2 linked regions of the Glaciimonas sp. CA11.2 genome follow. The protein of the gene in region 2 binds, or shares a complex with, the protein of the main gene of each other region. Links are inferred from orthologs where the notes say so. Each region holds a gene or a part of one and is shown on either strand. Other genes may lie near its edges.

The links.
Region 1: the proteins of RGU75_RS04175 (region 2) and xseA are in contact, whole or in part, in a cryo-EM structure (PDB 8TXR), measured with the Escherichia coli proteins. The link is inferred for Glaciimonas sp. CA11.2 from one-to-one orthologs.

Annotation. Positions count from the first base shown.
Region 1 is NZ_JAVIWL010000001.1:3,462,228-3,478,238, reverse strand. Bases 4,374-7,234 are described here. They hold xseA (exodeoxyribonuclease VII large subunit), read left to right. Parts: upstream 4,374-5,053; coding sequence 5,054-6,415; downstream 6,416-7,234. Other genes in these bases: sodB (superoxide dismutase [Fe]), read left to right, coding at 6,738-7,234; RGU75_RS15005 (putative zinc-binding peptidase), read left to right, coding at 4,374-4,496. Also shown: lpxK (tetraacyldisaccharide 4'-kinase), read right to left, coding at 1-934; RGU75_RS15015 (biopolymer transporter ExbD), read right to left, coding at 1,135-1,572; RGU75_RS15010 (MotA/TolQ/ExbB proton channel family protein), read right to left, coding at 1,804-2,409; more of RGU75_RS15005, read left to right, coding at 3,339-4,373; more of sodB, read left to right, coding at 7,235-7,316; RGU75_RS14990 (mechanosensitive ion channel family protein), read left to right, coding at 7,726-8,886; RGU75_RS14985 (HD domain-containing protein), read right to left, coding at 9,002-9,694; RGU75_RS14980 (GlxA family transcriptional regulator), read left to right, coding at 10,132-11,100; RGU75_RS14970 (3-oxoacyl-[acyl-carrier-protein] synthase III C-terminal domain-containing protein), read left to right, coding at 11,739-12,962; RGU75_RS14965 (methyltransferase domain-containing protein), read left to right, coding at 13,308-14,012; RGU75_RS14960 (NAD(P)/FAD-dependent oxidoreductase), read left to right, coding at 14,002-15,162; RGU75_RS14955 (SDR family NAD(P)-dependent oxidoreductase), read right to left, coding at 15,367-16,011. UniProt on the Escherichia coli protein: Bidirectionally degrades single-stranded DNA into large acid-insoluble oligonucleotides, which are then degraded further into small acid-soluble oligonucleotides.
Region 2 is NZ_JAVIWL010000001.1:971,941-987,916, forward strand. The notes cover bases 6,491-9,316. They hold RGU75_RS04175 (exodeoxyribonuclease VII small subunit), read right to left. Parts: upstream 8,121-9,316; coding sequence 7,860-8,120; downstream 6,491-7,859. Other genes in these bases: dxs (1-deoxy-D-xylulose-5-phosphate synthase), read right to left, coding at 6,491-6,902; RGU75_RS04170 (farnesyl diphosphate synthase), read right to left, coding at 6,907-7,776; RGU75_RS04180 (aromatic ring-hydroxylating dioxygenase subunit alpha), read left to right, coding at 8,508-9,316. In the rest of the region: RGU75_RS04140 (FAD-linked oxidase C-terminal domain-containing protein), read right to left, coding at 1-1,285; RGU75_RS04145 (hypothetical protein), read left to right, coding at 1,338-1,532; RGU75_RS04150 (LysR substrate-binding domain-containing protein), read right to left, coding at 1,590-2,477; RGU75_RS04155 (FAD-binding oxidoreductase), read right to left, coding at 2,670-4,079; RGU75_RS04160 (cob(I)yrinic acid a,c-diamide adenosyltransferase), read left to right, coding at 4,203-4,760; more of dxs, read right to left, coding at 5,031-6,490; more of RGU75_RS04180, read left to right, coding at 9,317-9,626; RGU75_RS04185 (sulfurtransferase), read left to right, coding at 10,134-11,000; polA (DNA polymerase I), read right to left, coding at 12,240-15,041; RGU75_RS04200 (TIGR00730 family Rossman fold protein), read left to right, coding at 15,054-15,794. UniProt on the Escherichia coli protein: Bidirectionally degrades single-stranded DNA into large acid-insoluble oligonucleotides, which are then degraded further into small acid-soluble oligonucleotides.

The sequences.
Region 1 (16,011 bases), 2.5 Mb from region 2 along the record:
GACTACATTTTACTGCATCCTTTTCGGTGATCAGTATGATCTCTGCATCCAGTGCAGCAAAAGGATTCGTCGAAAAATCGTAATGATCCGGCAGCGACAGGGAGTGAAATACCAAACCCATGCCGGACAACATGTTAAAAAACCGTTGAGGATTGCCAATTCCTGCAGCGGCCAGAATCCGAGGTGCCGGCAGTTTGGTCGAAAAATCAGCGATGCGGAAAGTCTGCGAGCGATCACTCAGGCGCTCTGCGACCTCGCCGATCAACTGCATACGGATCGCCGAGCGCGGCAATGAAGTCGGCAAAACTGCCGCTCGTCCCAGGTTCACCACTGTAAAGTCGCGCCTTCGGGACGCCGTTTCACGCAAGGGACCGGCTGGCAATAACCAACCGTTACCATGTCCGCGGCTATCAAACAGCACAATTTCGATGTCGCGCTGTAACCGATAATGCTGTAAGCCATCGTCGGATAAAATCACATCCACCTTCGGATGCGCCTGCAACAATGCTTGCGCCGCTGCAACCCGATTTCGACCCACCACCACGGGACATTGCGCGCGCTGAGCAATCAACAAGGGTTCATCACCGACTTCCGCTGCAACCGAATTCGTCGACACCACGCGTGTTTCAACACTGGGATTGACACCATAACCACGGGAAATCACGCCAGGCGTATATCCCGCCAGCCGTAAGGCTTGTACCAGCCAGATGGTCAAAGGCGTCTTACCTGTACCACCGACGTAAATATTTCCAATCACTATGATCGGAACCGGCAAGCGCGTACTCGCACGCAAGCCGATCACATACGAAATGCGACGTAATCCCGATATACACAAGAATAATAACGATAACGGCCATAGCAAGCACGCCAGCAAACCCCGTCTTTGCCAAGCCGCGGTAAGCACTGATTCGGTCGTGGAGAGCTTACGAGTCAAATGGAATAACCTGTCATAAAAAAGGAATCAAAAGAAATACATTAAAAAACAGAATAGGAACAGAAAGAAGGAACCGTATCTATCATCAATAAACGACCACGCTGCGTCAGGTAATGCTATTGATCGAAAAACCTTGATCGAAATACATCGATCAACATGCGTACAAGCCATGATACAAAGCAAGCAATCCCTGCTTTTTACTACTTGTGGGCGGCTGCCTGTGCAGCAAATGTCACTTTCTCAAAACCAGCTAAACGCGCTGCCTCCAACACATTAATCACCGTTTGATGGGGCGACATCGCATCCGCGTTGATGACAATCACGGGCGTTTCCTTTGACTTATTGGGGTCGCTTTGTGCGGCCGTCTTCAAATCCTGCGCTAATGCCTCAGCATCCCTCGACGACACCTGCTCCTTATTTATCGCATACTGACCTTGCGCAGTCACCGCCACTGTAATACGAAACGGCTCCGCGATCGCCTTGCCTGCATCTGCGGTCGGTAACGTAATCTTTAGCGTGGTTAAGTTGCTGTAAGTTGTTGTGACCATCAAAAAAATCACAATAACCAACAATACGTCAATGAACGGAATCAAATTAATTTCAATTTCTTCGCGCGCTCTACCTTTGCGAAAATTCATACATGATCCTCCTGGCATTGATTCCTGCTTCGGTCTTACCTAAATTCGCACCTAAGTTCGCACCGAAATTGATTTCTGCGTTTTGTCCCATAGACTTTTCAAAACCGTAGTGAGCGGCATCGTCAAACCGCACATGATGCACCAGAACAGATACTGCTCCACCCTGCAATCCGTTCGTCCGTCGTTTGTAATGCCGTCGTCTGACGCTGCGCAGTATACGTCGAAAAATACTTACTTCCGTTCGCCATGGACGATATCGACAAACTTGATCGCCTGCTGTTCCATAGCGACAATGAAACTATCGATCGTGGCCCGAAAATGGCGGTAAAAAACCAGCGTGGGCATCGCGATACCTATGCCAAACGCGGTATTGTAGAGCGCCACTGAAATCCCATGACCCAGTTGCGCGGGATCAGTACCCGCACCATTGGTCGCACCAAAAATTTCAATCATCCCCACCACTGTGCCGAATAAGCCCATCAGCGGGGCGAGCGAAGCAATCGTTCCAAGGGTCGTCAGAAACCGCGCCAACTCATGCGCTGTGGCCATCCCCGCTTCTTCGATCGCCTCTTTCATCATATCGCGTGGTGCATCGACATTACGTAAACCCGCAGCCAATACGCGTCCCAGTGGGGAATTGTTTTCCAGGTTGGTGATCACTTCAGCGTTAGCGCGCCCGTTGTGATAAACCAGGATAACCTCGTGCAACAACTGCGGTGGCAAAATACGCGAGCGACGCAAATAAACCAAGCGCTCGATGATCAATGCAGTAGCGATGACGGAGGCACACAATAACAGCCAGATCGGCCAGCCTGCAGCTTGAATAATGGCAAACAAAAGAAACTCCTTGAGAGGACCGCAGACAGGTCTGTCTAATGGAAGCAGAATGTAAACTGTTGAGGCGAAGTGAGCAAGCCCATCGATCGTTGATTTATTCTATTCAGCTCCTTCATTCCCCGAGCAGGAAAAGTTCCACACATTTTTTGTGAATAAGATTGTGGATAAGTCCTAGTGCAGAAATCTAAATCATTGTTTTAAAAGGTTTATTTATCCCTGCATTAAAAAAGTGCAATGCAGCAAACTAATTCAAGAATATTCCCATTTGCAACCGAGAAAGTTCTCCACAGATTTTGTGGACAACTTTGTGAACAACTCAGCCTTGAAGAATCTAACACGTTGATTCGGTTCATCTTTTTGCCATTGTTCAGAATGGGTAAGTGGTTTGGATTTTTTGTTACAAATAACCAGATGTAAAGTAAATCAGTGGAAATACTATGTTCATAAAAAACTGAGGTATCCGCACATACAGACTTACACTAATGCGCAGCAATAGAAAAATAGTTATCCACAGAATTTGTGGATAACTTTGTGCACAAAGCAGTCTAAAGTAGGCTAAGCACTTGATTAGCAATGAGTTTTGATTCCTGCGCAGTTCGGACGCAAGGGTGGCGTATTCCTCTCCCCCAATTTATGCAATGCCATGATTTCCAGCCCTGGGAGTGAATAAACAGTCGTTTTATGTCTGGCTGACCCAAAAATAAATCGTCAGACCAACTCCAACAAAAATAAAATAGTGTGCCGCAGCATTCCGCATGACTAGAGCACATTGATAGTTATTTAATAATATAAAATGAACTACTAACCCTAATACACAAAACGACAAAATGCATACAAATGTAATTCAAAAGAGGTGATTTATGGTCGTTGATATCATTCTTAGTTTTTAGGTTGATAAACACCAAATTGACAAAAAAATAAGGAAAAACATGAAAACTTTTCATTGTGATAAATGTAAACAACAAGTTTTTTTTGAAAACACCTTATGTTTCAGTTGTGAAAGCACCCTCGGATACCAACCCGAGCAACGTGCGGTCAATAGTTTTGAATTAGTTGAAGATAACAAGTGGCGCAGTCTCAATCCGGCCGATGCCGGACGCCTCTATAAACAATGTAGCAATTATGTCAATCAGCATGTCTGTAACTGGATGCTGGATGCAGATGACGAAAATGAGTTTTGCGCCTCTTGCCAGTTGACAGTCATCATTCCCTCGTTGCTGAAAGAAAAAAACCATCTTTTTTGGCAACGGCTGGAGTCTGCCAAGCGCCGCCTTCTTTATTCTCTTTGGTCGCTGGGTCTTCGCCCACTAACGAAGCAGCAAGATGAAGAGCGCGGGCTAGCCTTTCAATTTCTAGAGGATGGTTTGAGCGAGGAACCGGTGATGACCGGCCATGATAACGGTTTGATTACCATTAACGTGATAGAGGCCGATCCGTCAGAACGTGAGCGCACCCGCGAGCAAATGCACGAAGGTTATCGCACGTTGCTAGGTCATTTCCGCCACGAAAGCGGACATTACTATTTTGATCGATTGATTGCCGGCACTGATTGGATAGACAGTTATCGAGAATTATTCGGCGATGAACGCCAGGATTATGCCGAGTGCCTGAAACTCCACTACGAAAATGGCACGCCGCCTGATTGGGAGAAAAACTTCATCAGCATCTATGCCAGTTCTCATCCGTGGGAGGACTGGGCAGAGACGTGGGCGCATTACTTACACATGATTGATACACTCGAAACCGCTCACACCTGCGGACTATCGCTGAGTCCACCGAAGGCTGCCGAGCCTGAAATGGTCATCAGTGCGCCACCTCTAAAAATCGACTCATTCGAAGAAATAATCGGTAACTGGTTTGCGTTGACTTACGTGTTGAATAGTCTGAACAGAAGTGTCGGTACGCCTGACTCTTATCCTTTCAAATTATCAACGCCAGTGCAGGACAAGTTGCACTTCGTTCACCGGGTAGTACTGGCCCAGGTTAAAGCCAAAGAGAAAGCGAATGCAAAAGCAAAAGCAAAGGTGCAACCGAAACCGAAATTCGAACAGGAGTCAAATCCAAACCCGAAACCGAAGCCAAAATAGAAAGCAAAGCTTAGGACAAGCGTGTCTTAACCTTTTAGTTATCCACAGAAATTGTGGGTAACTTTGTGTACAAGACTGGCCGATTCGCGTTAAGTACTTGATTAGAATGATTTTTATTGGTGTGGATAATATCCGCGCACTTTGTCCAAAAGTACGCTAGCCAGACCATTATTCGCCAAAAAGGCATTCCTGCGCGTCACGTCGGGACTTTTCCACAGATTATGTGGATAACTTTGTGTGTAAGCACCTTCCAACACACTTAAGTCGTTGATTGCAAATACTATTTAGACACTGCGTACAGGTGCAGCAAAAATCGATCACAGTATTTTGGTCATGGGCCTTTCGCGATGCAACCAAGAGCACAACGAGTAAGTGTCTTCCAGACCGTCTTTCGTCGCTTTACGTTCTACAATAGCGCCTTGAATGTGTGGGTAGCATCGCTTCAAATACGCAATCATAGTAATCAGCCAAATAATAAGTCACATTTAAATGCCATTCGAATGACATCCCATTGTGTTTTTGCAAATAAATAACTAAGCCACTCACCGAAGGTCTCAATGCTTTTCGCCCCACCCGCCGACAGTCGCGTCGGCAGCGCACCCGTGCTCTCTGTCTCCGCCCTCAATCAGGCCGTGGCGCGTATGTTAGAACGCAGTTTCCCCTTAACGTGGGTTTCCGGCGAAATATCCAACTTTACGAAGGCGGCCTCCGGTCATTGGTATTTCACGCTAAAAGATGACGGTGCACAAGTGCGCTCGGTCATGTTCAAAGGCCGTGCGCAACATGCCGGATTTACCCCGCGCGAGGGAGATAAGGTCGAGGTACGCGCCCTGGTCACGCTCTATGCACCGCGTGGCGACTACCAACTAAATGTAGAGGCCATCCGCCGGGCTGGCGCTGGAAACCTATACGAAGCATTTTTACGACTTAAAGAAAAACTCAATGCAGAGGGTCTTTTCGATCCTGTTCGCAAGCGCCCTATCCCACAGTTCGTCACCTGTATCGGCGTTGTTACCAGTCTGCAAGCGGCAGCGCTACGCGACATTCTGACAGCGCTGGCCCGCCGCGCACCGCATGTCCGCGTGGTCATCTATCCCACGCCGGTTCAAGGCGAAGGTGCCGCGGAAAAAATTGCTAAAGCAATCAACACCGCCTCATCGCGTAACGAATGCCAGGTATTGCTGGTCTGCCGCGGCGGTGGCAGTATTGAAGATCTCTGGTCATTCAATGATGAAAGCGTCGCCCGTGCCATCGCTGCGGCAACGATGCCGGTTATTTCCGGCGTCGGTCATGAAACTGATGTCACGATTGCCGATTTCACTGCCGATGTCCGTGCAGCGACCCCGACGGCTGCCGCCGAACTGGCAGCAATCCCCCGCAACGACTGGCTGTCGTTAATAGCAAGCAATGCCGCTGATATGACTCGCGCAGTCCGCAGACAACTCGGCGAAACCGGCCAGACCCTTGACTGGCTAACCCGTCGCCTGGTTAGCCCTGCGACCACAATCGGCCATGAGCGCCTGAAATCACAAACCCTGCAAACCCGATTGATGCACGCCACTACTATTCCGTTAAGACAGTCGCGCTATAGCCTTCTGCATTTGCGAACACGCTTAACCGCACAATTACCGGACACGCGCCGCGCAAGAATTCTTTTACTAGAGCAAACACGGCGCCTCGAACATGCGCTCACGAACCAAAACAAACAATCCCGGGTCGCACTAAAGGCACTTAATGCGCAACTGGAATTGCTAAATCCACAACGGACACTTGAGCGTGGTTACGCCATTGTGACCAATGCAAAAGGCACCGTTTTGCGCGCGCCAAAGGAACTCCAACCGCGTCAGATCGTCACAATACAGTTGGCAGAAGGTAGTGCGAAAGTCGGTATTGATAGTGTCCAGCCAACGTTCGACTAGCGTGACTTTGCAATAAAGGTATTTGAATTCGTCTGATTGCTGCATGGAATAGATAAGCGCTTTACAATAACGCCCTTGAACCTGTGGAATCTCTGTGGTTAGGTAGCGCAAAAACCCTTCATAAAGCGATCACGGTCAGCAAGATGATGCTTGTAAAAACTGGAGCCGTACGAAAGGTTGGAAAGCATCGCAGTACCGGAATTGGTTTATGTAATCGGTTTGAAGGCGGATTTAACGTTGCCCTGATTTGCACAAAGCAGGACAAAACACAACAGACCTAACAGGGTCTCAGTAGCCCCATAAAACTTAGAAAGGACACACCATGGCATACACACTCCCACCCCTACCGTATGAACTTGATGCATTGGCACCTCACATTTCCAAAGAAACACTGGAATTCCATTACGGCAAGCATCACCAAACCTATGTGACCAATCTGAACAATCTGGTTCCAGGTACAGAATTCGAAACCGCCTCACTAGAAGATATCGTCAAGAAATCTTCTGGCGGCGTTTTCAACAACGCAGCGCAAATCTGGAACCATACGTTCTACTGGAACAGCTTGTCCCCAGATGGCGGCGGCGCACCTACCGGCGCTCTGGCTGATGCGATCAATGCTAAATGGGGTTCGTTCGACAACTTCAAAGTTGAATTGACCAAATGCGCAGTTGGCACCTTTGGTTCCGGTTGGGCATGGCTGGTCAAAAAGACTGACGGCTCGCTGGATCTGGTCTCGACTTCAAACGCTGCAACACCACTGACAACCGATGCAAAACCACTGCTCACAGTGGACGTGTGGGAACACGCGTATTACATCGACTACCGCAATGCTCGTCCAAAATACCTGGAAGCATTCTGGGCATTGGCAAACTGGGATTTTGCTGCAGCGAATTTTGCTTAATTTCAATTGACCGAATAAGCTGAAGAACTGATTTGACGAATGAATTAATGGTAAACCAGAATTTATAAGTCAAACAAAAGCCGACTTCCCAGTCGGCTTTTTACTGCCAATTTCAGTTACAAAAAAAATGCGCAAGAGATTGCTATACTGGTCAGAGCAACCGGAGAAGAACGGCACAGCTATCGTAATTGATTACTGGCCTCGACATTTGCTCACCTGCTTCACTAAAAACGCTATGCGGATTTGCTAGACAACATTCATACTTCAGATCGCCAAACTCATTTTAATCCGTAAAACATCCATAGCTAAAATAGCATTTTTCTCATACGCGAGTAAGGCGCTTAGCCCCCGATAACACCGGTCAGGCGAGCCTTCCTGTATGCTTCATGTACGGAGGAAATATTTGCCTATGGATTTCAGCTTTTTGTCCGAGATACATCAGGGACCATTACGTTCGGGTCTGATCGCTCTTACTACCGCTTTCGTGGCATGCCTACTTGCCGCAATATTGCATCGCGCAGGAATTTTTCTGTTACGGCGTATAGCCGGTAATCGACCGTTTACGACCAATGCAACCATCATCGCGTTTCGTGCGAGTCAGGTTTGCATGCTGCTATTCGCGATCCGAATAGTGCTAACCGGCGCGCCGGAAGATACGCCATGGCTAGTGCCTTTGTCTTACCTGACCTCAGTCGGCCTCATTCTTGCACTTACCTGGCTCGCCATGCAATGCATCAAGGCGGTCACTGTCACCGTAGTCAATCGCAACCCAGCCGACGTGATCGACAATCTAAAGGCGCGTCGAATCCTGACGCAAACCCGCGTACTGGCGCGCAGCGCACATTTTATCGTTGGCCTGCTCGGACTTGGTTTCGTCCTACTCACCTTGCCCGGAGCCAAACAATTTGGCGCAAGCTTGTTAGCATCTGCGGGCGTGGCTGGGTTGGTCGCCGGTATGGCGGCGCGACCGGTTCTTGGTAATTTTATTGCAGGACTACAAATAGCGTTTTCCCAGCCAATACGAATCGATGATGTTCTCATCGTCAAAGGCGAATGGGGACGCGTAGAAGAAATTACCGGCACTTTTGTTGTGATACGCATCTGGGATGAACGTCGCATGATCGTGCCACTACAATGGTTCATCGAGAACCCATTTGAAAACTGGACACATAATTCCTCCACAATTCTCGGCACCGTTTTTTTGTGGCTGGATTTTGTAGTGCCGGTACCAGCATTACGCGTCGAATTTGAACGCATTTGCAAGTCCTCGCCGTTATGGGATGGCCGGGTCTGTGTGCTCCACATAACAGATGTCAACGAACGGGCGATGCAAGTTCGTCTACTCACAAGCGCCCAAGATTCTGGTACCGCTTTCGATTTACGTTGCATCATCCGTGAAGAAATGATTTCCTTCATCGCCGCTCATTATCCACAGGCATTACCGCGCCTACGCACCGCACTTGATCCGATTGAAGTGAAATCGTCTGGCCGAAACAACACCGATCCGCTTGATACGATCATTGATGGGCCGCCACAGCAACAAAGCGATCAAATTGCACCCATTCGCTAGTCAACAAAAGCCATCGATTCAATAGCCTGGAAGACAGATCCCTTGTAAATGAGAAACCACGGTAATAGTAGCGTGGGCTAAATATAGAAAGTGGGTGCCATGGAAAGTCGGAAGATTAAACGCTCTTATGATGACCGGGATTGTTGCAGCAAATCCCATTCTGATTATCGTCGTTCCATGATGACTTAAGAATCAGGCTACAAAAATTGATGCGTTTATAAGTGGGATCTTTAAGTGCCAGTACATCGGCCTTGATATTGCCGAAAGTTGTCTCCGGTTTATGACGGGTACCTTTAGCAAAAGCATCAATAATATTATCTTTAAAATGCAGACCACGCGGATGCGCTTGCACAATCTGGTTTCGCTGCGCATCGGTAAAATCGCTATAGGCAAAACCCAGCACATCCATTTCGACACCCGCCGTGACCAGTGCCACAACAGGTTTCTTGTATTGTGTAATTCCCGGCGTAGTATGCAATGCGATGGCGTCCCACACCTGCTCAATATCAGCCTCGCCAATACCGTATCCCTTTAAAAAATCACGTGCGGCGTTTGCGCCATCCACTTCGAAGCGGTCATGTTTGCTACTATATGTCTCGATGAGCCCCATATCATGGAACATGGCGCCGATGTAAAGCAGTTCTGGATCGTACTTCAGCTTTTTGCGCTCTCCAGTCAATGCGCCAAATAAAAATACCCGAGTCGAATGATGAAACAATAAATCCGTTTCAGTGTCTCGAACCAGTTGCGTTGCGTCCCGCGCCATCCGGCTATCAGGAACGTGGATACCTGCGATAAAATTGCTCATAAAATTCTCCAGATCGCACTGCGCTGATCAAGGCAGCGACAATGCGTTGTTCAAATAAAAAGTGGCCGACAATCATCACAACAGATACAAAAGACACCATAGTCGTGACAATTACACGCGATCAAATGTGGCAGAAGTCAGCCATTCCTTGCGCGCCTGACTCTCTTAATGCTAGCGTGCAATGCAGTTCACTTTAATGGGAAGAATGCTTCGGTACAATGCGGAGCATGCGTTGAACACAGCCAACCGCACGCCTTATCCAGCCATCACCGATACTATGATTTCATGTAGTATTTCGTTCGGTAGCCAAAAAACTTTCGGACGTGGCGTGGCGTCCCCACCGACAATCAGCTACAAAATGATCTGAAAGTGCGATATTTCGCGACGCCGCCGCTCTACGTCCGACCGGCTATTTGACTCACTCAAGGGTATCTTCGATGCGAACTATTGCCATTGCGATTTTTTCTGGTGTTCAAGCGCTTGATGTTGCCGGACCGCTCGATGTTTTTGTTGAGGCAAATAATTTCGTTTCTCCCGGTAACGGCTATGCGATAACATTAGTAAGCGCAACCAAGGATGCCGTGCGCGCTTCGAACGGCATGCGTTTGCTTGCGGATGTAACGTTTGCCGAAGCCAACGGCCCCTATAACACCGCGTTAGTAGCAGGTGGACCCAAGCTACCAATTGACGCACCAGATTCGCAGCTAATCGCATGGTTAATTAATGTCGCTTCACGCTGCGAACGCTTTGGATCGATATGCACGGGTGCCTTTGCACTTGGCCACGCAGGGCTGATCAATGATCGCCATGTCACGACACACTGGCAAAATGCACCGCAATTAGCGCAACAATTTCCGCGTGCGCGGGTTCAACTTGATCGTATATACATTCGCGATGGAAATCTGCTAACCTCCGCTGGTGTGACGGCAGGGATTGATGGTGCGCTGGCATTAGTAGCAGAAGATCACGGTCCAAAGATCGCACTTGCGGTAGCAAAGCGCCTGGTCGTGTTTGCTCAGCGTCGGGGTGGTCAATCTCAGTTTAGTCCTTTCCTCGTTGCTCCCACAGACGATACATCGCCAGTCGCCAAGGTACAAATCTATGTGATGGAGCATATTAGAGAACGCTTTACGGTCGAAAAACTCGCCGAAGTGGCTGGTATGAGCACACGTCATTTTGCGCGTATGTTTTTGCAATTGACAAGCGTGACACCACATGAGTTTGTCGAACGCGCACGCGTAGATACGGCCCGCTATTTTCTTGAAAGTACCGATGACGCGCTGAAGGCGGTCGCATACGATTGTGGTTTTGGCAATGCTGATCGCATGCGCATTGTATTTAACAAGCGCCTCGGCGTAGCACCTCATGCATATCGGGCGAATTTTAGAAAGAATAGTCCTGATTAAGTGAATGGTTCGTAGACATCAAAGCAAATGCGACTGTCACTTTCTTACGCACTGCCTTGATACTTCAATCTTTGTTATCTGACGACTGACATCACTTCGCAGTCATGCAGATTCCGCCATCTAGACGAATGACTTCGCCGTTAAGATAAGCGTTTTCGACAATTGTGTTTACCAACCCGGCAAATTCTGCCGGCTTACCCATACGCGCTGCAAACGGTACTGTCTTACCCAGCGCATCTTGCACTTCGGTTGGCATACCCAACAACATCGGCGTTTCCATAATGCGAGGCGCAATAGCCATCACCCGAATACCAAAACGTGCCAATTCACAAGCCACGCAGCAGAAGACACCACTATCAAGGAGATAACGTTTCATTTACCCCCTTCAGCCACCATCAAAAATTCACGGCAATAATTACCTAGCCGACAAGTCTATCAGAAATGGCAACTGCATTCTCATTGGGTTTGCATGAAAGTCAAGCTGTAAAACATTCCAGTTTCCGATGCTAGGCTTGAGCAGCAAGCTTAGGCGTGGTTCATAGCTACTCCAAAAAATTAAGTGAATCGACAAAATTTTTCTTAAGTTTAAGTTTAAGTTTCAGGCATTCAAGATTAATTTCTTAAGCGAGGAGTGAAGAATGACCACAACTTCCATAATAATTGCTCAACTTTCTGATTTTACAGTTGTCATGCCTCATGCCACTTATGATCAGGATGATATCTTATGTTGGCTGGCGGCTGCCCATGCGCGCGTGGAGACTCTACGGACACCGAAGGAAAATGGAGAAATTAAAGAATCATGGGATCAACTTAATTCTAAAATGCGCAAGAGTTTTGAGCTCTTCGGTTGTAAAAAATCGCGGATTTCCACTCGCTCTTTTGATGTCCTCGATGTAGGAAATATTAAGTGGGATGAATTGCGCTTATACAACTTGAATTTGCCTCAGGGAGATATTCCTACAACTTCCCTTTATGGAAAAGACATGGGGCAAAGAACGAAATTTTTCCGAGAAAGATCGCGCTCTCTTTTTCATAGATTTTTCCCTCAAGAGTCTCATCCACCTGAACATATTATTCATGTGAGTTGTACCGGCTACTTTTCACCGAGTCCGGCTCAAAGTCTCGTAAATCTTAATAGATGGATGAAAAAAACAAATGTCACCCATGCCTATCATATGGGTTGTTATGCTTCCATTCCCAGTATTCGCCTCGCCGAAGGGTTGCTATCGGCATTGCAAAAAAAGAAAAATTCCCCATCAGCGGGCGTTAATACGATCGACATTGTTCATACAGAAATGTGCAGTCTTCATGTCAATCTTACTGATCACTCACCAGAGCAAATAGTGATTCAAAGCCTTTTTGCGGATGGCCATATAAAATATTCTTTGCAGCCATTTGATGCTGAATCGAAGAATACTTTGGCACTCATCGTGATCAAGGAAGAAATCATTGAAGACACAGAAGAACTGATGACATGGTCACCTGATAGTTGGGGGATGACAATGACGCTTTCCAGAGAGGTTCCTAAAAAAATAGCCAAGCATGTTTTGACTTTTGTTTCTGAAATGCTTAGTGAGGCTCAGCTTCCCATAAAAGAAATTTTTCAAAATGGTATTTTTGCCATTCATCCTGGAGGTCCAAAAATAATTGATTCGGTTCAGTCTTTGCTCGGATTAAGGGAAGATCAGGTTCAACATAGCCAAGAAATTCTTTTTTCTCGCGGGAATATGTCTTCGGCGACTCTTCCCCACATTTGGAAAAATTTAGTAGAGGATGCAACTATATCTAGCGGGAAAATCATTGTTTCCCTCGCCTTTGGCCCAGGTTTGACAATATTTGGTTCTGTGATGAGAAAATCCTGATTTGCCGGAATAGCGTTCTGGCGCAGACTCCCACGAAATGTTGGCGTCTGGTTTCAATTTTTCCAGGCGATGATGAAGACTGCCATAACTGACATTTTGCTAAAACTGCTCCCTTGATTTTTTTAAGCAGCCTCTTTTGGAATAAAGACCATCATGCCGGCTCGATCTCGCCTATTTTTTGTGAACTGCAAAGACATGGAAGGCTTCTCGGCAGGCTATTTAAAATCCCAAACGGCTGTGGATCGAACAGAGTCGCCCAATTTGGAAAATCCGTAGACTGCCGCTTTTGAGAAAATAAATTCAGAAACGCGTAAAAGCTGTCTTTTAACCTGATCAGGAAAATCTATGGATATCTCAAAGCGGAGCTACCAAAAAGAATTGCTCGACGGTGACGGGATTGCCTTTAAAGATATTGAAAAGACTATGCAGGAACTGGATTTCATCAATACGTGGCTCGGCGGTCACGCTATCAGCCTATCCGGGCTTAAGCAATTATTAAACAACAGAAAACGGGTGACTATTTGCGAGATCGGCTGCGGTGGCGGTGACAACCTGAGGGTACTCAGCAAGTACTGCAAGCAGCGGCAGATCGAGGTGAGCGTAACCGGTATTGATAGTAATGCGTATTGTATAGAAGTAGCCCGGGGGAAATGGCAGGGAGAAAATGCAAAGTGGATACACTCGGATTACCAAGATGTTCTTTTCGGTGAAGAAAAGCCGGATATCATTTTTTCTTCTTTGTTCTGCCACCACTTTACGGATGAGGACTTGGTGTTCATGTTAGGGTGGATGAGAGGAAAAGCAAGAGTCGGCTGGTATATCAACGATTTGCACCGACACCGTATAGCGTATTACGCCATACGGTGGTTGACCGGATGGTTGTCAAGCTCTTATCTGGTAAAAAATGATGCCCCGGTATCCGTCCTGCGGGGTTTTACGCAAAGGGATTGGGAGAAAATACTGTTTGAGGCTGGCGCCGATCCTTACACCATACAATGGAAATGGGCGTTCCGGTGGTTGATAGTGAGCAGGACAGAAAATGAACGTTGAACGTTCTGAGTCGAACAATGCCAATCCATATGATGTAGCCATCGCGGGCGGAGGGCTGGCCGGCCTGGCTCTTTCTATTCAATTAGTCAGAGAGGGCTATTCCGTGGCTCTTTTCGAAAAAGAAACCTATCCTTTTCATAAGGTCTGTGGGGAATATATCTCCATGGAGAGCTGGGAGTTTCTGGAAGAGTTAGGGCAGCCTCTCAATGACTGGAACCTGCCTATCATTCGGAAGGTATTGATCTCGGCACCCAATGGGGCCTCGATCGAGCAGGAATTGCCGCTTGGGGGCTTTGGCATAAGCAGACATAAAATAGATGCGGCGTTGGCTGTCTTCGCACAGACCAGCGGGGTGGTTTTATATGAGGCCACCAAGGTGATGGATATTGCCTTTGAAAAGTCTTTATTCCATATTCAGACCTCTGCAGGAAATTTCCAGGCAAAGGTTATCTGCGGAACGTTTGGGAAGCGCAGCAATCTCGATGTAAAGTGGAAACGAGCTTTCACTCTGAAAAAATCTACGAAACTGAATAATTATATTGGCGTGAAATACCATGTGCGAGCGAATCTCAATGCGGACGTAATTGCCCTGCATAATTTTAAGGATGGGTATTGCGGCATTTCGAAAATAGAGGATGACCGTTATTGTCTCTGCTACATGACCACGGCTGAAAATTTGCACTTGAGTGGCAACTCAATTCCGCTCATGGAAAAGAATATCTTGCAAAAGAACCCTTTTTTAAAAAAGGTATTTTCTTCAATGGAGGATTGTTATGAGCGGCCTCTTACTATTTCCCAGATCAGTTTTGAGAAAAAAAACCAGGCAGAAAATCATATATTGTTCATAGGTGATGCCGCTGGCATGATTTCTCCGTTATGTGGCAATGGGATGAGCATGTCGCTACATGGCACCCAGATCGCCTTCAGATGCATAGATGCTTTTTTACAGAATCATGTTACCCGGCATCAAATGGAGCAGCAATATGTGGATCAATGGAAAACGCAGTTCGGCAGGCGACTTTGGGTGGGACGGCAGTTACAACGTTGCTTTGGTAACGAGTCTCGCACCAATTTTTTGATACACGCTTTGAAACCTTTTCCTAAATTGTTCTCATCTTTGATCCGGCAGACACACGGACAATCTTTTTAGCATCCGGCCTGCAATGGGGAATATCAACAGACACCGAAACCGATCTTTTGCGTATTGTATTTAAGTGGCATCGGCGTGGCGCCCAACGCATATCGGGCAAGTGTCCGAATAAAGAGTCTTTATTAATGACATCAAAGCAAATGCGACTATCCATTTCCTTCGCACTGCCTTGATGCTTCAATCTTTGTTATCTGACGACTGGTATCACTTCGCAGTCATCCGGATTCCGCCATCTAGACGAATGACTTCGCCGTTAAGATAAGCGTTTTCGACAATTGTTTTTACCAACCCGGCAAATTCTGCCGGCTTACCCATACGCGCTGGAAACGGTACTGTCTTACCCAGCGCATCTTGCACTTCGGTTGGCATACCCAACAACATCGGCGTTTCCATAATGCCCGGCGCAATAGTCATCACACGAATACCAAAACGTGCCAATTCGCGTGCCACCGGCAACGTCAACGCCACGACACCGCCTTTGGACGACGCATAAGCGGCTTGACCAATCTGACCGTCAAACGCTGCAACTGAAGCAGTGTTGATGATCACGCCGCGTTCACCGTCTGCATTCGGTTCAGTCTTACTAATGGCTTCTGCTGCCAAACGCAGCATATTGAATGTGCCGATTAAATTAATCTGAATTACACGGGCGAAATCATCGAAACCGTGTGGACCTTCTTTACCGAGTACTTTTTTAGCCGGTGCGACACCCGCACAATTGACCAAGCCGTGCAATCCACCAAACACTGACACCGCCGCATTGACCGCCGCCTGAGCACTCGCTTCATTGCTAACGTCGGTCACGACAAAATGTGCACGGCTGCCAAGTTCACTGGCTAACGCGGTACC
Region 2 (15,976 bases):
CGGTAATCGTGCCACCGACTTCGACACACAACTCCAGAATTTCAGCGCCAAAAGCTTCAGCACGATGAAACTCGCCCGGCACGTTTGCATCGAACAAAATCAAAGGGTGCAAATTACCATCACCGGCATGGAACACGTTAGCGCAACGTAAGCCATGTTTGGTTTCCATTTCTTCAATCCGCAGCAATACTTGCGCCAGATTTTTCCTTGGAATCGTCCCGTCCATACAATAATAATCAGGTGAAATACGCCCTGCCGCCGGGAACGCATTTTTGCGTCCAGACCAAAACCGCAGTCGCTCAGCTTCCGATTGCGACACCTCAATCCGGGTCGCGCCGCTGGCATCAAGTACCGCGCTCATACGACCGATTTCTTCCTCTACTTCTTCCGTTGTACCGTCCGACTCGCATAGCAAAATTGCGGCGGCATCAATGTCGTAACCGGCTTTGACAAACGGTTCAACCATGCGCGAACTGGTTTTATCCATCATCTCCAAACCGGCGGGAATAATCCCGGCGGCAATCACGTTGGCAACAGCATTGCCGCTTTTTACGACATCGTCGAACGACGCCATAATGACGCGAGCCAGTTGTGGTTTTGGAATGAGCTTGACGGTGACTTCAGTGACGATACCGAGCATGCCTTCGGAGCCGACAAAAACGGAAAGCAAATCGAGGCCCGGTGCGTCCAGCGACGCGCCGCCCAGTTCGACGATCTCACCATCAATCGTAACCATACGCACGCGCATGACGTTATGCACCGTGAGGCCGTATTTCAGGCAATGAACGCCGCCCGAGTTTTCTGCAACGTTACCACCTATCGTGCAGGCAATCTGCGATGACGGGTCTGGTGCGTAATACAAATTATGTGCCGCCGCAGCGTCAGAAATGGCTAGATTACGCACGCCCGGCTGGACAACCGCGGTACGGGAATAGGCGTCCATTTTGACGATACGGTTAAGTTTGGCCGTCGACACTACAACGCCATCGGCAATCGGCATTGCCCCACCGGACAAGCCCGTTCCCGCGCCGCGTGGCACGATCGGTACTTTCAGATCACGGCAAATCTTGAGAATCGCGGCAACTTGCGCCTCGTTTTCCGGCAACGCGACGACCATTGGTAATTGCCGATACGCGGCCAAACCATCACACTCGTAGGGGCGCGTGTCCTCCTCATTGAATAGCACTGAATGCGTCGGCAGAACAGCACGCAACGCAGCAGCAACCTGACGTTGCCGTTCAGCAGTAAAAGAAGGTGTAATTGAAGTCTCTGCGGGGGCGTTCATGCGATTCCTATGCGAGATAACTGTAAGGTAGTAACGTGCTGTCGGAGGCTAAATGACAAACTTTAATTCAGACTTTAAGAGAGAAGGGAATCAGTTACCTGACTTTAACCATGCCGAACAGGCCATGAATACGCCATCACTCTCGCCCGCCCGCGCACGCTTTGTAGTGCAGAGTATAGCGAAAATGTCATTGTCAGGCGGCGCTTATGTAACATCTGCGGCTGAAACTCTTTTGCTGTGCGGATGAATTTTTTTCACGTGTTTCAAAACCGCTCGAGTAAGACAGGCTACGCAAATCGATTTTTTAAAGTCGTTTGAAGGTTTTTTTCATCCAGGCAATGAAAATCGTCACTTCCGGACGTTCATAGGGCTTTTGCTCGTACACCAGATAATAAGCATGCGGCGGAGAAGTCAGACTCACGTCAAACAATTGCACCAACTCTCCATCTGCGATCATTTTTTGTGCAAAGTGTTTGCGCGTCAATCCGACGCCAAATCCATTTCGAATCAACTCAAGCAGCAATCCTAAATCGTCTGCGCGCAATCCCGACGCAGGCTCCGGCCAATCCAATCCGGCTGCCTCAAACCAAGGCTGCCAAGGCTCTAAAGCAGAGCGTAATAGTGTTGCCTTGCGCAAATCGGCAGGCGTATCAATACCACCGATTTGACGCAAATAATCCGGCGTAGCAACGGCAAACGCAGGTTCCTCGAAGAGTTTTTCGGTCGTGGTGTTGGGATATCTGCCAGCGCCAAAACGCACTTCAATATCACTTTCCGAAAGACTTAAGTCGTACAGCGGAACCGACAAGAATATTTCTACAACTATGTCCGGATGCTCTGCGATAAAACTGCCTAAATGCGGAATCAGCAAATAGCGTGCAAAGGTGGGTGGCACTGTTATTTTGATCCGCGGCTGCGCCTGAGAAGCGCGATGCGGCATCGGAAACTCAATTAACGTGCGCAAAGCATTGCGTACCACGTCCAGATACCGGCGGCCAAATTCCGACAAAGTGACGGTGCGCCCTTCACGACTAAACAGCCGCTCACCGACGAAATCCTCAAGCAAGCGAATCCGGTGCGACAGCGCCGAAGGCGTAATGCATAACTCATCGGCAGCGAGTGCAAATGAGTTATGGCGCGCTGCGGCCTCGAACGCCGACAGGGCGTGGACCGGTGGCAATCGGGTCGCGATGGAGGACTTGTTTAGCATATTCCGTATGAGGCAATTTTCATTCGATATCCGAAAGTGCGATTTAGTGATTCACTGATCTGATGTTGCAATCACTGAACGCTGTAGCATACCGCGCTGCAACGCTTAGGGCCGAAGATACTTTTAGGACTAACTGAAAGTATCCATTTTGCTTTTATAGATAGTCGTATCGCCCTACCAACGAATAATTTTACCGGGATTAAGAATATTCTTCGGATCAAAAGCATGCTTCAGCACCCGCATAGTCTCAATCGCGGCGTCGCCATGTTCAGCGATCAAAAAATCCATCTTATGCAAGCCGACACCATGTTCACCGGTGCAAGTTCCATCCATCGAAATCGCTAACGCCACCATGCGACTATTAATACCTTCGGCGCAAGCAATCTCCTCCGCATTATCTGGATCAACCAGCATTTGCACATGAAAATTGCCATCACCAACATGGCCTAATATCGAATAAATCATGCCGTGAGCATCGCAATCTGCTTTGGTCGACAACATGCATTCTGCTAAGCGCGAAATCGGCACGCAACAATCGGTTGATATGGCGCGAGATCCCGGACGCAACTGCAAGAGCGAAAAAAAAGCGTTATGTCGCGCAGCCCACAAACGTGAACGATCTTCAGGCTGCGTCGCCCATTCGAAGCCAATTGCGTGGAACTCATTGACCACGGACTGGACCACTTCGGCTTGTTCTTTCACGCCGTTTTCGCTGCCGTGAAACTCAAATAGTAATAATGGTTTTTCTGGCAAGCCTAATTTAGCATTGGCATTAATCGCCTTGACACTATTTTCATCGAGAAATTCGACCCGCGCAATCGGTACACCAAGCTGAATAATCTGAATCACTGAGGTGACGGCGTCACCGATAGTCTCGAACGAACACACCGCCGCAGAAATAGCTTCGGGCTGCGGATATAGCCGAACGGTCACCTCTGTAATAATGCCCAACGTCCCTTCACTACCGACAAATATGCGCGTCAGATCATAGCCAGCGGAAGATTTTTTAGCGCGCGTGCCGGTTTTGATAATACGGCCATCCGATGTGACGACGGTCAGCGCCAAAGTGTTCTCACGCATGGTGCCGTAACGCACGGCGTTAGTCCCGGACGCACGCGTCGCGGCCATGCCACCAAGCGACGCATCAGCACCCGGATCAATGGGGAAAAACAGTCCGCTATCTTTGATTTCGTGATTGATCTGCTTGCGCGTCACACCGGCCTGAACCGTAGCGGTCATATCTTCAGCGTGCACCGCCAACAGACGATTCATGCGTGACAAGTCGATCGAAATACCGCCTTGCAAGGCCAATATATGGCCTTCCAGAGATGTCCCGCAACCGTACGGAATGAGCGGTATTTGATATTCACTGCACAATTTGACGGTCGCCGCGACATCTTCGGTCGACTCAGCAAACACCACGGCATCAGGCAACATCGGATCGTAGGACGATTCGTCACTACCGTGATGCGCGCGCATGGCATGCGTAGTGGAGAAGCGGTCCCCAAATAAGGTTTTGAGTACAACAAGCAACGCGTCAGGCAGCGGCTTTTTTAATGCTGCCAATGTGGCGATATGATTCATAAGAGTCTCCGTTTTGTTAAGATTTTACTCTTCGATAGCGATTGCCGGGAATTTGTCACGGCATTGGGCCACTAGTGTAAAGTAATCGCCTATCTCACTATAATTTCACTATATACAACCAACATGGGTAATCGACTCTCAAAAATAGCTACGCGCACGGGCGACAACGGCACAACTGGCCTTGGCGACGGTAGCCGCACAGACAAAGATAGTCTGCGGATTCACGCAATCGGCGATGTCGATGAACTGAACTCACATCTCGGTGTTTTACTCTGCGAGGTATTACCGACTACTTTGCGCGATGATCTGCTGACGATTCAGCATGATTTATTCGATCTCGGTGGCGAGTTGTGTATTCCGGGTTACGTGATGATCAAGGAGTCACAAGTGGCGCGACTTGACGCATTGCTCGAAAAATATAATGCAGACTTGCCACCGTTACGGGAATTTATTTTACCTGGCGGAGCACGCACAGCGGCGCTGGCACATGTTTGCCGGACAGTGTGTCGCCGCGCTGAGCGCAGTATCATCACGCTGGGCAAGAGTGAAACGGTCAACGTTCCTGTGCGGCTTTACGTCAATCGACTATCGGATTTGTTGTTTGTTTTGTCGCGGGTGTTAAATCGGTTGGATGGCGGCAGCGATGTTTTGTGGAAAAATGTCGGGCGCAGTGACGTTTGAGCCGCTTTGATCGCTATTGCGCTATTGATGAGACCTGAGCGTTGACAAGATTTTAGCGTCGATGGTGATCTGGATCGGTTGCGTAATGCGTTCCTTTTCTGCTTCGGGCAGATGCTCCAACAAAGCAAATCAGACTGCACCGATGAAGACTTTTTTATTGGCCGGATCGTCCACTAATGCACTCACTACGGTCTTTGTAAATTACCTATCGAAGACCGTAGCTGACAACACACTTAATCACCCATCATCAGAGGGAATCAAAAACCCAATCTAATTCTGCATAGCCACCAAATGCAATACCTCTTTGCCAAATCGTTGACGAATACTCGCCGCAATTCCTTCTGCATTCAAACCACACATCGCCAATAACTGTGTAGCGTCACCATGATCGATAAAACGATCGGGCAAACCCAGATTCAGAAGCGGTTTGACACATCCTGCCGCCGCCAAAGCTTCTGCCACCGCGGCGCCAGCGCCACCCATGATCGAACCTTCTTCTACAGTGACAATTGCCTCGTGCGAATTTGCCAGTTCGAGTAACAGCGCAACATCCAGCGGTTTAATGAAGCGCATATTAGCGACGGTCGCATTCAATGCTTCGGCCGCTTCAAGACTTGGCGCAACCATCGTACCAAAGGCCAAAATCGCTATTCCCTTACCTTCGCGCCGAATCTCGCCTTTGCCAAATGGCAACCCAACTAATGCCTGATCAATCACTGCGCCAACACCACTGCCACGGGGATAGCGCACGGCGGCTGGCCCTTTGTAGAGATAAGCTGTCGACAACATCTGGCGACATTCGTTTTCGTCAGACGCAGCCATGACCACCATGTTGGGAATACAACGCAAGAAAGCGATGTCATAATTGCCAGCGTGAGTCGCGCCATCAGCTCCGACCAGACCAGCACGATCAAGCGCAAAGGTGACATCCAGATTTTGCAGCGCGACATCATGTATCAATTGATCATAAGCACGTTGCAAGAAGGTCGAATAAATCGCCACAACTGGCTTGAGGCCTTCGCAAGCAAGGCCAGCGGCAAAAGTCACCGCGTGTTGCTCGGCGATACCAACATCGTAGTAACGCTCTGGAAAGCGCTGCTCAAACTCCACCAATCCAGAGCCGCCCGCCATTGCTGGCGTAATACCGATTAGTTTTTCATCTTGCGCTGCCATATCGCATAGCCAGTCACTGAAAACTTGTGTATACGTCATCTTGCTGGACGTCGCTGGCTTGATGCCGACGGCTGGATTAAACTTTCCGGGCCCGTGATAAAGCACGGGATCGGCCTCAGCCAACTTATAACCCTGACCTTTTTTTGTTACCACGTGCAAAAATTGCGGACCTTTCAAATGCTTCAGATTTTGCAACGTTGGAATCAGCGATTCCAAATCATGCCCATCAATGGGGCCGATGTAATTGAAACCTAATTCCTCAAACATGGTGGCAGGTACAATCATGCCTTTGGCGTGCTCTTCAAACCGCTTGGCCAATTGCAACACTGGTCCCGGCAGCATCGATTTGCCGACATTTTTGGCCTTGGCATAAAATTGACCGGACATCAAGCGCGCCAGATAACGATTCAATGCGCCGACCGGTGGAGAGATCGACATATCGTTGTCATTTAAGATAACCAACATATTGATGTCGTCATACACGCCAGCGTTGTTCATCGCCTCAAAAACCATACCGGCGGTCATTGCACCGTCACCGATCACTGCGACAGCGTGACGATCCTTTTCACCTTTGGTCTTGGCGGCCAAGGCCATGCCCAGCGCTGCCGAAATCGATGTTGAGGAATGCGCCGTCCCAAAGGTATCGTATTCACTCTCGTCACGACGAGGAAATCCCGAAATACCTTCAAACTGACGCAAGGTTTTCATTTGATCACGACGACCTGTCAGTATTTTGTGCGGGTAGGTTTGGTGACCTACGTCCCATACGATACGATCTTCGGGCGTATTAAAAACGTAATGCAGCGCGATTGTCAGTTCAACGGTTCCTAAATTTGACGACAAATGGCCGCCAGTCTGGGACACGGAATCAATAACGAATTCGCGTAGTTCATCAGCCAGCGGTCGCAATTGCGCACGCGTTAAAAGGCGCAAGTCGGCCGGGCTGTTTATTGTATTAAGTAAATTCATGGGACTAAGCTTTCCGCTGCACAATCAAATCTGCCAATTCACGCAGGCGACGGGCTTTATTTCCAAAGGGCGCAATCGCCGCGTGAGCGTCGTTACGCAACTTATCTGCCAATACCTGCGATTCCGTCAACCCGATGATCGATACATAGGTTGGTTTATTATTCGCTGCGTCCTTGCCCGCTGTCTTGCCTAAAGTTGCTGAATCGGCAGTCGCATCAAGGATATCGTCGACCACCTGAAACGCCAACCCAATCGCCGTACCGTATGCTTCTAATGCTTGCACTTCCGTAAACGATAACGTCTTGCCGCTGGTGGCCCCCAATAGGACTGAGGCGCGTAGTAAGGCGCCGGTCTTCAATCGATGCATCAACTCCAGCGCATCCAGAGATAGCTGCAAACCGACACTATCCAAATCAATTGCCTGACCGCCGCACATACCGAAAGACCCGGACGCCGCCGCCAGCAAGCGCAACATCATCATCTGGCGCACCGGATCAACAGTCTCGACATTGGCAGACAACACAATAAACGCTTGCGACTGCAATGCATCGCCAACTAATAATGCGGTTGGTTCATCATATTGCACATGCACGGTCGGTTTACCGCGGCGTAGTGCGTCGTCGTCCATACACGGCATATCGTCATGCACCAGCGAATACGCATGAATCATTTCGACTGCTGCTGCTGCGCGTTCCAACATAGGTTGAGGTGCTCCGAACAGCTCACCAGCCGCGAATACCAAAAGAGGCCGTATCCGCTTGCCGCCATCTAAAACCGCATAACGCATAGCCTGGTGCAAGCGTACCGGAACATCCGTAGGCAAGGGCAAAAATGTTGTCAATGCAGCTTCAGTTACTGACTGAATCTGCCGCATCCATTCAGAAAACCCAGCAATATCATCCGGCACTCCAATTGCGTGAAGCGACTCTATAGCTTCCGTCGTATTGTCAGCACCCGTCATGCATCGCTTCCATCGGACTGATCAGCGGGCGCGGCGAAAGGTTTCAACATATCTCCCTCCAGAACTTTTACCTGACTATCAACTTTATCGAGTTGTACTGCGCAAAATTTAACCAGTTCTGAGCCGCGTTTATAAGCCGCTACCGACGCCTCCAACGGTAACTCACCGGCTTCCATCTGGGCAACAAGTTGCTCCAATTCAGCCATTGCCTGTTCAAATGATGCCGGATTACTGGCAGAAAGTGCGTTCTTTGCCATAATTGTTAAAGCCTGTTCAAAATAATGTTGCCTTACCATCAGTCATTGGCCAGCCTGCACGGTGTCGTCGTTGATCTGAATCAATACCAAGCCGAGCACTGCAGATGGTAACGCCTGATTGCGGGGAAGCAAAAGCTAAAGTCAGAAACTCTAGGCGAGTGCTTAATTGTGGTGTCCGCTATTTTAGTGCAAACAGTTATAACCCGTTGAATTTCTGAGGGATTATCCGGCAATTTATGGTCAAATAGAGAAAAGCAAGTCTAGCTGTGGCATAATAGTAGGTTATGTCCGAAACTTCCGCTTCATATTAATTTTATATTATTTGAATACAGATTTTTACGGATTCTTTCTCTCTTAGGTTGGTGCAGATTAATTTGGGGGACGGGAATGTCCGATCTGGCTATTTTTGCCACGCTGGCGCGGTCTGATGCGCAACTTCCAGTCGACGTCTATTTTGACGAAACACTGTTAAAACGCGAAATACAACAGCTATTTCAAAGTGGTCCACGTTATGTTGGCCACGAGTTAATGGTACCCAATGTTGGCGATTACGCCACAATGGCATCCGAAAATGAAGGCCGCATGTTAGTGCGCAATCCTGAGGGCATTGTGCTAGTTTCTAACGTCTGTCGTCATCGTCAAGCGAAGATGCTCGACGGTCATGGCAACGCCCGCACTATCGTCTGTCCGCTACATCGCTGGACTTATGACCTCAAAGGTGAACTCATCGGAGCGCCGCATTTCGGCGAAACTCCATGTATGAACCTGTCTCAAACACCGCTGCAAAGCTGGAACGGCTTACTGTTTGAAGAAAACGGCTTTAATGTCGGGGAAAAACTCAACAAGTTAGGGGTGTCGAAAGACCTTGATTTCAGCAACTATTTGTTTGATCACGTTGAAGTGCATGAATGCGATTACAACTGGAAAACTTTTATTGAGGTTTATCTGGAGGATTATCACGTTGAGCCGTTTCACCCCGGATTGGGTAGTTTTGTCAGTTGCGACGATCTCACGTGGGAATTCAGCAAGGATTACAGCGTACAAACAGTCGGTGTCAATCATGGTCTGGCAAAATCCGGATCACCGGCTTACAAAAAATGGCAAGAACAGGTTCTCAAATTTGGCAACGGCAAACCACCAAAATTCGGTGCAATTTGGCTAACAATATATCCAAACATCATGGTCGAATGGTATCCCCACGTATTGGTGGTATCCACTTTGTGGCCAAGGGGGCCTCAAAAGACAACGAATGTGGTTGAGTTCTACTACCCTGAAGAAATCGCGTTATTCGAGCGCGAAATGGTAGAGGCCGAACGCGCTGCATACATGGAAACCTGTGTCGAAGATGATGAAATTGCGCTACGCATGGACGCTGGCCGCAGTATTTTAATGGCGCGAGGCGTAAGCGAAGTCGGGCCATATCAATCACCGATGGAGGATGGTATGCAGCATTTCCACGAATGGTATCGCAGCCAGATGGACCTACCAAAAACTAACGTCGACTAACACCCGCTGATCAATTACTTTAATCTGTACGACTTCGAAAAATCAGTCGTTCAGATTCATTCTTCTCTTCCTTTCTTCTCCCTCGTTTTTGAATTATCGCTCGTACTCCCGCGCTTTTCAACTTGATTATGGCTGAAACACCATCAAATTTGTTCCTCGCAGCGATAAGTGCGCCATCAAAGATTAGCAGCGCTTTGTGGCATTTAGTCCGCATCAACTGCGACATTTACTGAGATAGTTGCTTTATCTTATTTTCCAAGTTTGATGATTTTTTTGTAATCCCCTTTATGTGGTCGCTACCGCCATTAATTATCAACGGCTGATCGACAACAACGCTCTATAATTAAAGTGAACATTCTCGACTGCTAAATCGCTTATCGCCTCAAAAGCGAGCGATAAACCAAGTATCAAATGTGAGATTGAATTTCAAGGCACTATTGCGAACTTAAATGGCAAGCTTGGGTACAATATACTCGCTGCTACATGCAAGAACTACAGGAGATCGCTATGCCAAACAAACATCCTTACACCACGCTGATTTCAGCTGCCAACCTGTTGCAAAATGCGCCGCAAGCGAACTGGGTCATAATCGATTGCCGTCACGATTTGGCCGATCTGGATGCTGGCCGCGCAGCCTATACTTCTGGCCATATTCCTATGGCGCAATTCGCGCATCTCGATCAAGATTTATCTGGTGCCAAGCTAGCTGCAGATGGCGTTTTCAAAGGACGCCATCCGTTACCAGAACAAGATGCCCTGATCGCGACTTTGCGCCAATGGGGTATCAATGACGATACGCAGGTCGTTGCTTACGATGCGCAAGGCGGCATCTTTGCTGCGCGACTTTGGTGGCTGCTGCGCTCAATTGGTCATGCCTCCGTAGCGGTGCTTGATGGTGGATTAGCGGCTTGGCTAGCAGAAGGGCAAACGCTATCAACCACAGTCACTACAAACGTGAAGGGTACTATCAGCATCAAACCCGCGTTAGTCACCAACGTTGATGCGCAGGATGTTTTAAATAATTTAACCAATCCACAACGTACTGTGGTCGATGCCCGCGCACCGGACCGCTTCCGTGGCGAAAACGAGACCATAGACCCCATCGGCGGTCATATTCCTGGTGCAAAAAATCGCTTCTTTAAAAATAATTTACAAGCCGATGGACGCTTTAAACCGGGTCATCAACTGCACGAAGAGTTTAGTAACATTATCAGTGCATCCCAGGCTGCAGTGATGCAATGCGGATCTGGCGTAACTGCATGTCACAACTTGCTGGCTTTGGAAATTGCTGGCTTGCACGGCGCAGCGTTGTATCCTGGATCGTGGAGCGAATGGTGCGCAGATCCAAGTCGCCCGATTGCCACCGGTGCTTGATATTCCTTCCAAACAGCGCTGGCGGTAGTAAATAAAAGAGTGTTTGGTTAGTCGCAAAGGCAACTGACCTACACACTCTTCCGACGATGCGCGTCACTCAAATTGCACTACTCTAACGAGAGCAACGCCGTTCAATTCAGCTCAACTAACACCGTGGCTTTTAAACCATTCCAGGGCGCGTTTCCAGCCATCCTTGGCGTCAGCTTCAACATAACTCGAACGATAATCCGCGTTAAACGCGTGGCCTGAGTTTGGATACACGACAAAGGTCGATTTGCTGCTGCCCTTTGCAAGTGCAGCCTTCATTTGCTGAATACTATCTTGCGTAATTCCCTCATCTTTGCCGCCATATAAACCGAGTACCGGCACTTTCAATGCGGCTGCGATATCGACCGGTTGATGGGGATTGAGCGCGCTCTTATCGCCGACCAGACGGCCGTACCATGCCGCTCCCGCTGTGACTTTAGGATTGTGGGCACAGTACAATCACGTAATGCGACCGCCCCAACAAAATCCGTTAATGGCAAGCTTATCGATATTTCCACCATTTTCTTTGGCCCAAGCTACGCAGGCATCCAAATCCCCAAGTACCTGATCGTCCGGCACCTTCGAAATCACTTCTTTTTGCAGTTCCGCAATCGAGGCGAAGGCCGCCGGATTTCCCTGACGAATAAACAAATCGGGTGCGATAGCCAGATAGCCAAGCTTCGCAAAACGTCGTGCCACGTCCGCGATATGTTCATGTACACCAAAAATTTCGGAGATTACCAGCACTACCGGCAAGTTGCGCTTACCTTCCGGTTGGGCCCGGTATATTGGCACGGTCAGACCATTGATTTGTACTTCAACAGTACCGGCGGTCAATCCAATGGTATCGGTCTTAATCACAGTCTGTGCGCAGACCGGCAAAACCGCAGCCGCAAAGCCGGTGCCCAGGGCGGTCTTAATAAAGGTCCTGCGATCAACGTCGTCGGATAACCGCACTTTTCCTACCAGGCTATCAAAATCATCTTTTCAGTTCGGCACTCAGATTCTCCTAAAAAGTGGTGAAACTATCGTGGGTCAAGTTGTCGTCGTGAAAGCGATGAAATACACATGGAATTATTTAAAAAACGGTTAAGACTGTCTAACCACGTCTAACTCCTTTGCATGAACTGCTCTCAGCATTTGTACGCTGAGAGCGACATCAACACGATACAAACCGTCGCATCGTTCATACAGACTCAATTCAAACCAGCATCAATGTGCTTCATCCCAATTTTTTCCAACCCCGACTTCGGCAATCAGCGGGACCCGTAACTTTGCTACGCTAGCCATCAGTTCAGGCAACTTTACGCGAACTAATTCCAACTCTTCTTGCGGCACTTCAAGCACCAATTCATCATGGACCTGCATCACCATTTTGGATTTTAGCTGTTCTGCCTCAAGCCAGCCCTGCACGGCAATCATGGACAACTTAATCAAGTCGGCAGCGGTGCCTTGCATCGGTGCGTTAATCGCAGCGCGCTCTGCACCTTGGCGGCGTGGTCCGTTTGGCGAGTTGATTTCTGGCAACCATAAACGACGGCCGAAAACCGTTTCAACGTAACCTTGCGCTTTGGCCTGCAAGCGGGTGTTGTCCATAAACAATTTGACGCCGGAAAAGCGCATAAAATATTTTTCGATATACATTTGCGCCGCCGCCCGCTCGATACCCAGATTACCTGCCAGACCGAACGCGCTCATGCCATAAATCAAACCGAAGTTAATCACCTTGGCGTAACGACGCTGCTCGCTACTGACATCCGAAGCTGTTACACCGAAAATTTCGGCCCCGGTTGCGCGGTGAATATCAATACCATCAGCAAACGCCCGCAACATGTTTTCATCGCCGGAAATGTGCGCCATGATACGTAGTTCAATTTGCGAATAATCAGCCGAGACGATCACGCTATTTTCAGGCGCAACGAACGCCTCCCTGATACGACGCCCTTCGGCGGTGCGGATGGGAATGTTTTGTAAATTCGGATCGTTCGAAGCCAATCGCCCCGTCACCGCCACCGCCTGTGCGTAGTTGGTATGCACCCGTCCAGTAGACTGATTGACCATTTTCGGCAACTTGTCAGTATAGGTCGACTTCAACTTTGAAAGACTACGATAATCGAGCAAAATCTTCGGTAGCGGATAGTCTTCCGCTAGCTTTTGCAGTACTTCTTCATCGGTCGACGGTGCACCGGAAGGCGTTTTCTTGATGATTGGTAATTGCAGCTTTTCAAAGAAAATTTCTCCCAATTGTTTAGGAGAATTAAGATTGAATGGCTGACCCGCCAGGATATAAGCTTGCTGTTCAATTTCCAACAGGCGTTTACCTATTTCATTCGATTGGGTCTTCAACAAACCCGCATCGATCAAGACGCCATTGCGTTCAATTTTTTGTAAAACAACCGCGGTTGGGACTTCGATACTTTCGTAAATAAAACGCAGCTTTTCGTCGCTCTCAATATGCGGCCACATAGTCTGATGCAAGCGCAAAGTGACGTCAGCATCTTCCGCGGCATATTCAGTGGCACGTGCAATCTCGACTTCATCGAAACAAATTTGTGACGCGCCTTTTCCGCAGACCTCTTGAAAAGTAATCGTTTTATGTCCAAGATGGCGCAACGCCATGCTGTCCATGTCATGCGGACGGTGGGATTCGAAAACATACGATTCCAGCATCGTATCGTGCTCGATGCCGCGTAGTGTCACGCCTTGATTGGCAAAAATATGACTGTCGTATTTTAAATTTTGGCCGACTTTTAACTTAATTGGATCTTCCAGCCAGGATTTCATTTTTCCCAATACAAATTCCAACGATAGCTGTTGCGCGCCGTCTTGCGTCCGATGCGCTACTGGAATATACGCGGCCACGCCTATAGTGCAACTGAGCGAAATACCGACTAATTGTGCAGTCATCGGATCAAGCGAGGTTGTCTCAGTATCGACCGAGGTTAATGGCGCATCGGCAATGACGGTCATCCAGTGATCAAGTTGCTGTTCGGTCGTGACGGCCTCATAATTTGTTACCGCCCGCGGAAACAAACTACTTTGCCCCAGACTTTCCACTGCCGTCGTGACGGCATCGATCAGGCCGACTTTTTCATCGCCATCCACTTTACTGGTATTTTCTACTTTGGCCGTTGCAGCCACACTGCTAGCCACACTACTACTAAGCTCACGTAGCCATGTTTTAAAATTGTAACGCGTATAAAGCGAGATCAATGTTTCACTATCTTGCGGCAAAATAGCCAGTGAATCTGGAAATAAGCCCATGTGTTCGCTAAGATCGCAATCGGTCTTAACGGTAACCAGCGCTTTAGCCTGAGGTAGCCAATCGACCGCCTTCCGCAGATTTTCGCCCACCGCGCCACCGATGTTTGCGGCATTGGCAATCACTTGATCCACCGTATCGTATTGGGCCAGCCATTTCACCGCGGTTTTCGGACCAACTTTAGAGACGCCGGGAATATTATCGACCGTATCACCGATCAAGGTCAGGTAGTCAACAATACGGTCTGGGGGAACGCCAAATTTGGCAATTACCCCCGGCGGATCCAATTTCTCATTATTCATCGTGTTAATCAGTGTCACGTGCTGATTAACCAGTTGCGCCAGGTCCTTGTCGCCGGTGGAAACCACCGCGGTCATCCCGTGCGCGACCGCCTGAACTGTCAAGGTACCGATGACATCGTCGGCTTCAACACCTTCAACCATTAAAATAGGCCATCCCATAGCGCGCACTGCAGCGTGAATAGGCGTAATCTGTTTAACTAGGTCTTCCGGCATTGAAGCGCGTGTAGCCTTGTACTCGGTATACATATCGTCACGAAACGTTTTCCCTTTTGCATCGAACACGCAGGCAATGTAAGCTGCAGGGTAATCAAGACGTAAACGACGAAGCATATTTAAAATACCGTACAACGCGCCGGTCGGCTCGTTGTCGGCATTGCGCATATCGGGCAGAGCATGAAAAGCCCGATAAAGGTAACTGGAACCATCAACTAACAGCAGGGTTTTTTGCATATGGAATCGAACTTGAACGGAAAAAATGTACCGCGGTTGCGGCAAGTGACGGACATCGAACGTGCTACCTCCAAGAAGGCGCGCGAATCATGGCATATGTTCACAATTATGGCAGAGTTTATCGAGTCGACCGAACGTCTGTCTGAGTTACATCCTGCAGTCTCCATCTTTGGCTCGGCGCGGATTAAAGAAGATAACCCGTATTACGAACAATGTTCGGATATTGCACGACGCTTTTCGGACGCTGGATTCGCGGTTATTTCAGGCGGCGGTCCTGGTTTGATGGAAGCGGCCAATAAGGGCGCGTTTGAAGGAAAGTCACCCTCGATTGGCCTCAATATTGAGCTACCACACGAGCAAAGCAGTAATAAGTGGCAAGATATTTCGTTAAGTTTCCGCCACTTTTTTGCGCGTAAGGTTGCCTTCGTACGGCATGCGGATGCCTATATCGTATTACCCGGCGGCTTTGGCACCATGGATGAGCTAACCGAGGTCCTGACCTTGATTCAGACCGGGAAATGTCGAAAGATTCCGATCATTTTAGTCGGCAGTACGTTCTGGGAAGGCCTGCTGGAGTGGTTCCGTACGACGTTGGTTACCACTGGAATGATCGGCGCAAAAGACCTTGATCTGATTCAGGTTATCGACGATCCTGCGCTGATTGTAGATGCCGTCTTCGACTTTTATGACAAAGGTGAAACATCGCTGGCAGATTCTGTAGACCGTCATACCGACACCGGCGCATTGTTGTAATTTTTACCCGCACTACAACGGGATCGACATATAAAGTGTCGGTCCTGCCTATGGCCAGGATAGCTGGATTTGGACGATTTCGTCCGATTCCTATTGGCTTCGCTTAAACAAGATTAAGCGCTGACTTTCCAGCCTGCCGGTCGACAGCGTTGCGCTATGAATGGCAGTGACATCGCCAAGCA